One region of the Pseudoalteromonas galatheae genome, then DNA from elsewhere that is predicted to be linked to it. Evidence: predicted binding sites of a transcription regulator. Region 1 holds the regulator's gene; the other holds the start of a gene.
What was found. Region 1 encodes NrdR, which represses ribonucleotide reductase genes. Its sites were predicted from a motif close to AAACACNANATNTNGTGTTT; they were not measured.

Region 2: the regulator NrdR is predicted to act here: its motif matches at 2,321-2,340, upstream of nrdA (class 1a ribonucleoside-diphosphate reductase subunit alpha).

The regions. Positions count from the first base shown of each region.
Region 1 covers NZ_PNCO02000001.1:719,577-725,376, reverse strand. Annotated here, with positions in the region: gene ribBA (bifunctional 3,4-dihydroxy-2-butanone-4-phosphate synthase/GTP cyclohydrolase II) at 1-362, opposite strand, end outside; gene CWC29_RS03130 (riboflavin synthase) at 391-1,047, opposite strand; gene ribD (bifunctional diaminohydroxyphosphoribosylaminopyrimidine deaminase/5-amino-6-(5-phosphoribosylamino)uracil reductase RibD) at 1,049-2,161, opposite strand; gene nrdR (transcriptional regulator NrdR) at 2,158-2,607, opposite strand; gene glyA (serine hydroxymethyltransferase) at 2,693-3,949, opposite strand; gene thrC (threonine synthase) at 4,207-5,490, opposite strand; gene thrB (homoserine kinase) at 5,490-5,800, opposite strand, start outside.
Region 2 covers NZ_PNCO02000001.1:1,582,914-1,588,713, forward strand. Annotated here, with positions in the region: gene nrdA (class 1a ribonucleoside-diphosphate reductase subunit alpha) at 1-2,253, opposite strand, end outside; gene CWC29_RS06880 (HAD family hydrolase) at 2,609-3,256, opposite strand; gene ubiG (bifunctional 2-polyprenyl-6-hydroxyphenol methylase/3-demethylubiquinol 3-O-methyltransferase UbiG) at 3,253-3,963, opposite strand; gene gyrA (DNA gyrase subunit A) at 4,229-5,800, shown strand, end outside.

The DNA of each region.
Region 1 (5,800 bases):
ATATCATCAGGTACTGCACCTTTGGCAACTGCAGCTTGCACTGTACGAGCGCGATCTGCCGCTGAAATTCCCGTCGTTACGCCTTTCGCGGCTTCAATAGACAAAGTAAAGTTGGTAGAGAACTGAGCGCCATTGGTTTTCACCATTAGTGGCAAGTTCAGCTGCTCACAGCGCTCCTGTGTCATGGTCAAACAGATTAACCCGCGACCATATGTTGCCATGAAATTAATTGCATCTGGTGTAATGTGCTCTGCTGCAATGATCAGATCACCTTCATTTTCTCGGTCTTCATCGTCCATCAAAATAACCATTTTACCGGCTTTAATGTCCGCGATGATTTCCTCAGCACTATTTAAACTCATAGTTTTCCCATTTTTACTTTGTCTGTGGCTACTTTATAAAGCCAGCTTTCGCCAATAGACTGGTTGTGAGAGTGGACTCGCTGGCAGCGCTTGGCTCACCCTGAATTAGTCTTTCGAGGTAGCGGGCGATTTGGTCAACCTCTAGGTTTAGTTTTGACCCGACTTGAAAACCTGCAATCGTCGTTTCTTGAGCCGTGTGTGGCACTATGGTCAATTTAAAGCGATTTTGTTCCACGGCATTGACCGTCAAACTGATGCCATCAATGGCAACTGAACCTTTATACGGAATATACTTCATTAGCGATGATGGCGCAGTCAACCAATAGTCGGTCGCTCTGGCATTAGCGGTTATCTCTACCACTTCAGCGATGCCATCCACATGGCCAGACACCAAATGACCGCCAAGGCGTGAAATCGGCTGCAATGCCTTTTCAAGGTTGACCTTTTGGCCTTGTTGGTACTCGGCAAAACGCGTCAAACTTAAGGTTTCGTTAGAAACATCGGCTTTGAAGCCATCATGAAACTTCTCAGTTACGGTCAGGCAAACCCCGTTCGTGGCAATACTATCACCCAAGTTTACATCGCTCATATCAAGAGATGTCGTGGTCACACGAACAATTAAATCGCCGCCCTTGAGCTGCAATTGAGTTAATGTTCCTGTTGCTTCGATAATACCTGTAAACATTTTACTTCTCTTTAGTCGCGATAAGTTTGAGATCAGGCCCCACTTGGCAAACGTCGCCAAACACTAACTCTGGTATTTGCGACATGGCACTCAGTGGTGTGGTGTTAAACAGCCCTTTTCCAACGCCAATTATTTTCGGTGCCAAATAGATGATATATTCATCAATTAGCCCTTGTTCATGCATTACTCCCGCAAGGGTGGCACCGGCCTCAAGCCAAACATAATTACAGTGCTTTTCAGCCAGCTTGTTGAGCACGGCTTTTAGGTCGAGCTTACCGTTGATTTCAGGCACGACAATTTGCTCTACGAAATGAGGCCATTGCACTGAATTATCAATAGTACGGCGGAAAATAATCACTGGAGATGCAATTGTAAATAACGCAAGATCTGGTGTCAGACGATTTTGTGAGTCAATAATCGCACGTATCGGCTGGCGTAGCTCAGATTGAGGATAATCGGTGTCTTGCAAAAATTCTTCACGAACATTGAGTCTGGCGTTGTCTACCATAACCGTATCGGCTCCGGTCAAGACCGCGCAACTTTGCGCGCGGTGGCGCTGTACGTCTAAGCGCGCTGCAGCTGAGGTTATCCACTTACTCTGGCCATTGTTTAATGCGGTTTTCCCATCAACAGAAGCGGCAAGTTTACAGGTCACGAACGGCACTCCATACTCCATTCGTTTCAAAAAACCATTATTTAGTGCCCTAGCTTGTAGCTCTAGCAAACCATAGGCTGTTGTAATGCCCGCGGCTTCTAACATTGCCAATCCACGCCCTGCAACCTGTGGGTTGGGATCAACCATAGCTGCAACCACTCTGCTGACGCCTGCGTCAATCAAACCTTTTGCACACGGCGGCGTTCTACCATAGTGACTACATGGCTCAAGCGTTACATAGGCAGTTGCACCAGCGGCTTTAGCTCCAGCTTGCTTAAGCGCATGCACTTCAGCATGGCCTTCACCTGCTTTTAAGTGCGCGCCTTCGCCGACAATTTCACCGTCTTTTACGATCACACAGCCGACGTTTGGATTGGGTGTTGTGGTGTATTTACCGCGCTTTGCAAGCGCGATAGCACGGCTCATGTAATCATGGTCTTGCGCTGTGAACTGGCTCAATCCCCCAACCTCGCAATTTCTTCACCAAACTCACGAATATCTTCGAAAGAGCGATATACCGAAGCAAATCGCACATAAGCCACTTTATCGAGCTTTTTGAGCGCTTCCATAATACATTCGCCAATCATGTCGCTTGGTACTTCACGTTCGCCAGTACCCCGAATTTGAGATTTAATTTGGTGCACTACTTCTTCTATTTGCTCTGTACTAACGGGACGCTTTTCCAGCGCTCGGTGCATGCCATTAAGTAACTTATCTTCATTGAACGGCTCTCTAGTACCATCTTGCTTTATCACGCGCGGCATTAAGAGCTCTGCGCCCTCGAAGGTAGTAAAGCGTTCGTGGCATAAAATGCACTCACGACGGCGACGGACTTGGTGGCCGGAAGCAACCAAACGTGAATCTATCACTTTGGTATCTTTGGCTGTACAGAATGGACAATGCATAGACGCTCTCGTTGACTCAAAAACAAAAAAGGCCGCTTGAATGCGGCCTTAATCATAACAAAAAACTGCTTTTTTGTGAGCGAAATTATGCGTAAACAGGTAATTTAGCGCAAATTGCTTTTACTTTTTCTTTCACTTGTGCCTGTACAGACTCATCGTTGATGTTGTCTAGTACGTCACAGATCCAGCCAGCAAGCTCTTTCGACTCAGCTTCTTTAAAGCCACGGCGAGTGATCGCAGGAGAACCGATACGCAGACCAGAAGTAACGAACGGTGAGCGTGGGTCGTTTGGTACAGAGTTTTTGTTTACTGTGATGTTTGCACGGCCAAGCGCTGCATCCGCATCTTTACCTGTGATGTCTTTATCAATCAGGTCAAGTAGGAACAGGTGGTTTTCAGTTTTGCCAGAAACCACTTTATAACCACGCTCCTGAAGTACCGCAACCATAGCTTGTGCATTTTTAACCACTTGCTCTTGGTATGACTTGAACTCTGGTTGTAGTGCTTCTTTGAACGCAACCGCTTTTGCAGCGATAACGTGACATAGAGGACCACCTTGGCCACCTGGGAATACCGCAGAGTTTAGCTTTTTGTAGATTTCTTCATCATCACAAGCAGAGATGATAAGACCACCACGAGGACCCGCTAGCGTTTTGTGCGTTGTTGTTGTTACAACGTGTGCATGAGGCACAGGGCTTGGGTAGATACCAGCGGCAACAAGACCTGCAACGTGCGCCATATCAACAAGTAGGTAAGCGCCTACTTTGTCAGCGATTTCGCGGAACTTAGCCCAGTCAACGATACCTGAGTATGCAGAGAAACCGCCGATGATCATTTTTGGCTTGTGCTCAAGTGCTAACGCTTCAACTTGCGCGTAATCGATTTCACCAGTTTCTTCGTTTAGACCGTACTGGATAGCATTGTACGTTTTACCAGAGAAGTTTACGTGTGAACCGTGCGTTAAGTGACCACCGTGAGCAAGGCTCATACCTAGTACAGTGTCATGTGGCTGAAGTAACGCTTGGAATACCGCCGCGTTTGCTTGTGAGCCAGCGTGAGGCTGAACGTTTGCGTAAGTCGAACCAAATAACGCATTGGCGCGGTCAATCGCAAGTTGCTCAACCACGTCAACGTGCTCACAACCGCCGTAGTAACGCTTACCTGGGTAACCTTCAGCATACTTGTTTGTTAGCTGAGAACCCTGCGCTTCAAGTACACGTGGGCTACAGTAGTTCTCAGAAGCGATAAGCTCGATGTGCTCTTCTTGACGTGAAGTTTCTGCTTCAATCGCTGCAAATAGTTCTGGGTCAAAATCTGCAATATTCATGTTACGTTCTAACATGGTTTCTCCTAGGTAAACGTAAGGGTATTTTTAAAGACAATCTAGCATCACAAGATAACCAGTTTGCCTATGAAATCAGCATGGGCATATTTAAGCAGGGATTGAATTTATTTCACACCCCTATCGCGATGATATTTTTTTATTTAAACATTAATATTTTAAATAAGACAACCTAAGTTGCATTTGAAAAGCTAATATAGTCTCGAAATTGACCTTATCTGAATGGGCATTCTACCCACCCAGACAAGCTCTCTGATTTAGTTGAGTTTTGCTAACATTGCTGCCTTCAAAGCATCATAATCCGCGCTAAGTGGCTCAGCTAAACATGGTTTTTGCAATGCATCGGCCAACGGTTTCGGCATATCAAGCTCCTGATTTAAAACACCTTCTACAGATTCTTTAAACTTCGCAGGATGTGCAGTGGCAAGGAAAATCCCGGTTTCATCCGCTTGAGAGTCCAGCGCTAATCCCTCGTAGGCTATCGCAGTGTGCGGCTCGGCCAAGTAACCTTTATCATGTAATTCTTGCATCACTGTTTGAGTGCGTGCTTCCGACACCGAACGTGAATAAAAGTCATGTTTGTTAAAATCCCCTCTTTCCAACATGATTTCAACTCGAGGCCAGTTATTAGGTTTACTCACGTCCATCGCATTAGAAAGTGACTCCAAAGTGTCGTTTGGTTGCCACTCACCCGAGGCGATGTAACGGGGCACTGTATCATTTTGGTTTGTCGTGGCACTTAACTTGGCAATAGGTAATCCAATCGCCGCTGCAATCATCGCTGCACAGACGTTACCGAAGTTACCACTTGGTACTGAAACATGTACTTTATCACGCTGAGACTTAGGTAATTGCGCTAGTGCTTCAAAGTAATAACACACTTGCGCTACTAAGCGGCTGATATTGATTGAGTTTGCCGAATTAAGACCAAGCTTTTGCTTTACCTCGTCATCAAGAAATGCTGACTTCACCATCGCTTGGCAGTCATCAAAGCTACCATCTACAGCATAACAATGAATGTTTTTCCCAAGTGTTGTAAACAGCTTTTGTTGAGCAAGGGAGATTTTGCCATGAGGATAAAGGATCACAACATCGACATTTTCTTTTTCATAAAATGCATGGGCAACGGCGGCGCCTGTATCACCACTTGTTGCCGTGAGGATAGTCACACGCTCACCTTGATTAAACATGCTAATGCATTCCGCCATAAAGCGGCCGCCAAAGTCTTTAAACGCTAATGTTGGACCATGAAACAACTCTAAGCAATGCTGATTCTTAGCAACTTCTACTAGCTTAGCCGGGAAATTAAAGGCGCGTTTTACCATCGCATCGAGCGTATCTTGTGGTAGTTCATCACCAATAAGGTGATGTAGTACCTTGGCACTACGCTCAGCAAAAGGTAATTCAAGTAATGCATCAACATCCGCAATACGCTCAAATGTAGGAGGAAAAAAGACCCCTTGGTTACGGCCTAAACCAATTTTTACCGCTTCTACAAATGAAACAACCTGATGTTCGTCTTTTAAATTCACTAATTTCATTACTTTTGATCCTTTAATTCTCTTGTGCCTTGCGCATCTAATCGGCAAATATGGCTAAAACCCGCTTCATTAATGTAATTTTGTTGCAACCACTGCTGCACTGCATTTGCCTGTTGCTCAGACTTACAAATGCTAAATAGCGTAGGCCCAGCCCCTGAAATGCTCACCAGCTCGGCACCGAGGGCTGGTAGCGCGTCTTTAGCTTCGTTAAAGCCGGCAATGAGTGGTGCTCTCGCTTCCTCGGCAATACTGTCTTTCATCATCGACAGTGCTTTGTCAAATTGACCTGACTGCATCAATAAGCAAAAGC
Region 2 (5,800 bases), 860 kb from region 1:
GTCTTCTGCTTCTGGTTTTAACTCATCTTGAGCATCTGAAGCACCGTCACGGGTGTTATGGTAGTAAAGCGTTTTAACACCAAGTTTGTATGCGGTGAGTAAGTCTTTTAGCAATAGCTTCATAGGAACTTTACCCGCTTCAAACTTACTTGGATCATAATTGGTATTTGCAGAGATAGTTTGATCGATGAACTTTTGCATAATACCAACTAATGCAAGGTAACCATCGTTAGATGGAATATCCCAAAGTAGCTCATAGTTATCTTTGAGGCGGTCGTACTCTGGTACTACTTGCTTCAAGATACCATCTTTACTCGCTTTAACACTGATATGACCACGAGGTGGTTCGATACCGTTTGTTGCGTTTGAAATTTGTGATGATGTTTCAGATGGCATCAAGGCAGACAACGTTGAGTTGCGCATACCGTGTTCTTGGATACTTGCTCTTAGTGAATCCCAATCCAGATGCAATGGCTCTTCGCATACTTTATCAAGGTCACGCTTATAAGTATCTATTGGCATAATACCTTGTGAGTACGTCGTTTCGTTAAATTTAGGACAAGCGCCGCGCTCTTTTGCCAATTCATTCGAAGCTTTCATCAGATAGTATTGAATGGCTTCAAATGTTTTATGTGTTAGGCCGTTAGCGCTACCGTCGGAGTACTTAACGCCATTCTTTGCAAGATAATAAGCAAAGTTAATCACACCGATACCTAGTGTACGGCGTCCCATCGTTGCATTGTACGCAGCAGGTACGGGGTAGTCTTGATAGTCTAATAAGTTATCAAGTGCGCGAACCGCAAGCTCTGCTAACTCTTCTAACTCGTCTAGAGACTTGATGGCACCCAAGTTAAATGCGGAAAGCGTACATAGTGCAATTTCACCTTCAGGGTCGTTTACGTGGCTTAGAGGCTTAGTCGGTAGTGCAATTTCAAGACATAGGTTTGACTGGCGGATCGGTGCAACCTTAGAGTCAAACGGACTGTGTGTATTACAGTGATCAACGTTTTGTAGATAAATACGACCAGTGCTCGCACGTTCTTGCGCAAACATTGAGAATAACTCAATCGCTTTAATGCGTTTCTTACGGATAGACTCATCTTGCTCGTACTTAACATACAGTTCTTCGAATTTATCTTGGTCTTCAAAGAATGCGTCGTAAAGACCAGGCACATCTGATGGACTAAATAGCGTGATATAGTCGTCTTTAATTAGGCGGCTATACATGGTTTTGTTGAACTGCACGCCATAATCCAAATGACGCACACGGTTCTCTTCAACACCACGGTTATTTTTTAGTACTAATAGGTTTTCAACTTCAAGATGCCAAAGCGGGTAGAATAGGGTCGCTGCGCCACCACGTACACCACCTTGAGAACAGCTTTTAACAGCCGTTTGGAAGTGCTTATAAAACGGAATACATCCTGTGTGATACGCTTCACCATTTCTGATTGGGCTACCTAGCGCACGAATACGACCAGCGTTAATACCGATACCAGCGCGCTGACTGACGTATTTTACAATCGCAGAAGAAGTTGCGTTGATTGAATCTAGGCTATCAGCACATTCTATAAGTACACATGAGCTAAACTGACGTGTCGGCGTACGAACACCCGCCATAATTGGCGTAGGTAATGAAATTTTGAATGTTGAAACTGCATCGTAGAATCGCTTTATGTAATCTAGACGCGTTTCTTTCGGGTAGTTTGCAAACAGGCTAGCAGCTACAAGAACATATAAGAACTGAGCACTTTCGTAGATCTCACCTGTTACGCGGTTTTGTACAAGGTATTTACCTTCCAACTGCTTAACAGCTGCATAGCTGAAGTTCATATCTCGGCTATGATCGATGTAGTTGTTTAGCTCATCAAACTCTTCTTTTGTGTAATCGGTAAGAAGATGCTGATCATAGCGCTTGTCTTCAACCAGCTTTACCACATGGTCGTGTAAGTGCGGCGGCTCAAAACAGCCATAGGCTTTCTTACGCAAGTGGAAAATAGCCAAACGAGCGGCTAGATACTGATAATCTGGAGACTCTTTTGAGATCAGATCGGCTGCAGCTTTAATAATCGTTTCGTGGATATCACCAGTACGAATACCGTCATAAAACTGGATGTGTGACTTTAATTCAACCTGAGAAACTGAGACGTTATCTAGGCCTTCTGCCGCCCATGTAATGACACGATGGATCTTATCTAGATCTAACGGTTCTTTGCGACCGTTTCTTTTGCATACAGATAGCTGTTGGTTCATGTTATGTGCCTGTATTCCTTAGGAACGCGCTTTAGATATCGCACGAATATAAAATTGTTTAGCAAACCACCACTATATATGGTGCCCTAGTGGCTAGGGATCACAAGATAGTGGGGTTGACGTGAATTTGCAAGAGAACAACTCGGGCAGAATTGTGGATAAGTTTGGGATAATTTACTTATGTAAGTATCCACTAACCTATGACAATCCACTTATCTGCTCACAAAGAAAAATCAACAGAAAGATGACGCTTTTCAGCAAAAATAAAAAAAAATTCTAACTGATTTTTTTCTACACAAATTCGTATCTATTATAGCAAAAACACAATATATGGTGTTTTATTTTTCTATCAACACTAAATATGCGATAGCGTGTCTAATGGGTTAGTAAGATAGAGATCCGCATGCCAAGACTTTGCTTCGGCTTCAGATGGAATGAACCCCCACATTGCTGCTGCACTAATCATTTTTGCAGATTTCGCAGCAATAATATCTCGCTCAGCGTCGCCAACATAAATACACTGCTCAGGTGAGACCCCCAATTTTGATGCCACTAACAGTAAAGGCTCTGGATGAGGCTTGGCCACCGCCAGTGTATCTCCGCATACTACTGTCTCGATCTTTGCAAGTTCAGGGATCTGCTTTAGTAGCGGAAGTGTTAAAAACTCAGGTTTGTTTGTCATGATCCCAACCTGAATCTCTTTTTCTGCAAGTGCCGCTAATAACGCACCAATCTGCGCAAAGCATTGGGAATGTACTGACAGGTTCGCAAGGTAGTAATCGAGTACCCCCTGACGTAATACCTGAGTATCGTAGCGCTGTAATGACTCACCAAACCCTACTTGCAACATCGCTGCTACGCCGTTTGAAATCGCACTGCTATATACCTGTTTGCCGACAGTAGGCATTTTGTTAGCAGTTAAAACGTGGTTTAGTGCAGCTCCCAAGTCATCACTGGTATCCAGCAAGGTGCCGTCTAGATCAAATAGTACCGCTTGGATCATACTAGCTTCTCGAAGTGTAGAATGTAGTTAACCGAAACGTCTTTAGTTAAGGTAAATGTTTTGCCGATAGGGTTGTAGTTAATCCCTGTTGCCGCTCTAACTTTGAGGTCGTACTTTTCAGCCCAAGCTATTAAGGTAGACGGGCGAATAAACTTATCATGCTCATGCGTGCCTTCAGGAACCATTTTAAGCAGTTTTTCAGCAGCGACAATAGCCAGTAAATACGCTTTTGTGGTCTTGTTTAAGGTAGAAAAAAATACATGACCGCCGGGCTTAACTAATTGTGAGACAGAACGAATAATGGATTCTGGATCTGGTACGTGTTCTAACATTTCCATGCAAGTTACTACATCGAATTCGCCATGGTGCAAGGCTGCGAATTCTTCTACTGGCACTTTTTGATAGTCTACTTTAACGCCGACCTCTAGCGCGTGAAGTTTTGCGACATTGAGCGGTTCTTGTCCCATATCGATACCGGTTGCATTTGCGCCCAGCTTAGCCATGCTTTCTGTTAAAATCCCACCACCACAACCGACATCCAATACTGTTTTTGCAAATAGGCCTTCACATTTATCGTTAATAAAGTCCAATCTCAATGGGTTAATATCGTGTAATGGTTTGAATTCTCCCTCTCGGTCCCACCAGCGCTCTGCTATTTCTTCAAATTTAGCGATTTCATTAGGGTCTACATTTTGATGTTCGGTCATAAAAAACTTCCTCGTCGAATTGAGCGCATTATAAAGGGGATTAGATAAAAATAGCACCTGTAAAACGGTAAAAAGTGTGTTAGCATGCTTGACGAATTTTATAATAAACAAAGCCCCCGCTGATACTCTGAGGCAATTCGGCTATTTTTCGAAGCGCGTTTAATTGGCGCTTCAGCAGAAAAAGCAATTTGATATTCAGATAGCATCTCAACACAAGTTGTAGTGTGACACAAAAGGGGTGGACACTGAAGGAAAGTGGAGTCAAATGCCTGATCTCGCCAATGAAATCCTGCCAGTCAATATCGAAGATGAATTAAAAAATTCATACCTAGATTATGCAATGAGTGTAATCGTAGGTCGTGCATTACCTGACGTACGTGACGGCCTAAAGCCAGTTCACCGTCGTGTATTGTTCGCGATGAATGAACTTAAAAATGACTGGAACAAACCATATAAAAAGTCAGCTCGTGTAGTTGGTGACGTAATCGGTAAATACCACCCGCATGGTGATAGCGCGGTTTACGATACTATTGTACGTATGGCTCAGCCTTTCTCTCTACGCTACATGCTCGTAGATGGACAAGGTAACTTTGGTTCTGTCGATGGTGACTCTGCAGCTGCGATGCGTTATACCGAAGTACGTATGGCGAAAGTCGCTCACGAGTTACTTGCTGACCTTGAAAAAGAAACCGTTGATTATGTACCAAACTACGATGGTACAGAGCAAATTCCAGATGTGTTACCAACTAAAGTGCCTAACTTATTGGTGAATGGTTCATCTGGTATCGCGGTTGGTATGGCGACCAATATTCCGCCTCACAACTTAACCGAGGTGATCAATGGCTGTTTGGCTGTGATCCAGAATCCAGACATCACTATTGAAGAGTTAATCGACTATATTCCGGGTCCAGATTTCCCGACAGCCGCCATTATTAGCGGTAAGAATGGCATCGAACAAGCCTATAAAACAGGCCGTGGTAAGATCTACATCCGTGCGAAAGCTGAAATCGAAGTTGATGAGAAGACTGGCAAAGAAACTATCATCGTTCATGAAATTCCTTACCAAGTTAACAAAGCAAGACTAATCGAAAAGATTGCAGAGCTTGTTAAAGATAAAAAGGTTGAAGGGATCAGTGCACTACGCGATGAGTCGGATAAAGACGGTATGCGTATCGTTATTGAGATCAAGCGTGGTGAAGTAGGTGAAGTTGTACTAAACAACCTATACGCTCAAACACAACTACAAACTGTGTTTGGCATCAATATGGTTGCACTAGATAATAACCAGCCTAAGTGTTTCAACCTGAAAGAAATGCTTGATGCGTTTATTATTCACCGTCGTGAAGTCGTAACGCGTCGTACTGTATTTGACCTGCGTAAGGCGAGAGACAGAGCGCATACGCTTGAAGGCCTCGCAATTGCGCTAGCCAATATTGACCCAATCATTGAGCTTATTCGTAAGTCACCAACACCAGCAGAAGCAAAAGCAGCGCTAACCGCACGAGCTTGGGATCTTGGTAACGTTAAATCAATGCTTGAGCGCACTGGCGAAGAAAATGTTGCGCGTCCGGACTGGTTAGCGGAAGAATTAGGGATCCGTGATGGTCAGTACTATTTGTCTGAGCAACAAGCCCAAGCAATTCTAGACTTAAGACTACACAAATTAACGGGTCTTGAGCACGAGAAAATTCTAGCAGAATACAAAGAACTGCTCGATTTAATCGCTGAGCTACTGTACATCCTTTCTACTCCAGAGCGTTTGATGGAAGTGATCCGCGATGAGTTAGTTGAAATCAAAGAAACGTATGGTGATGAGCGTCGCACAGAGATCACTGCT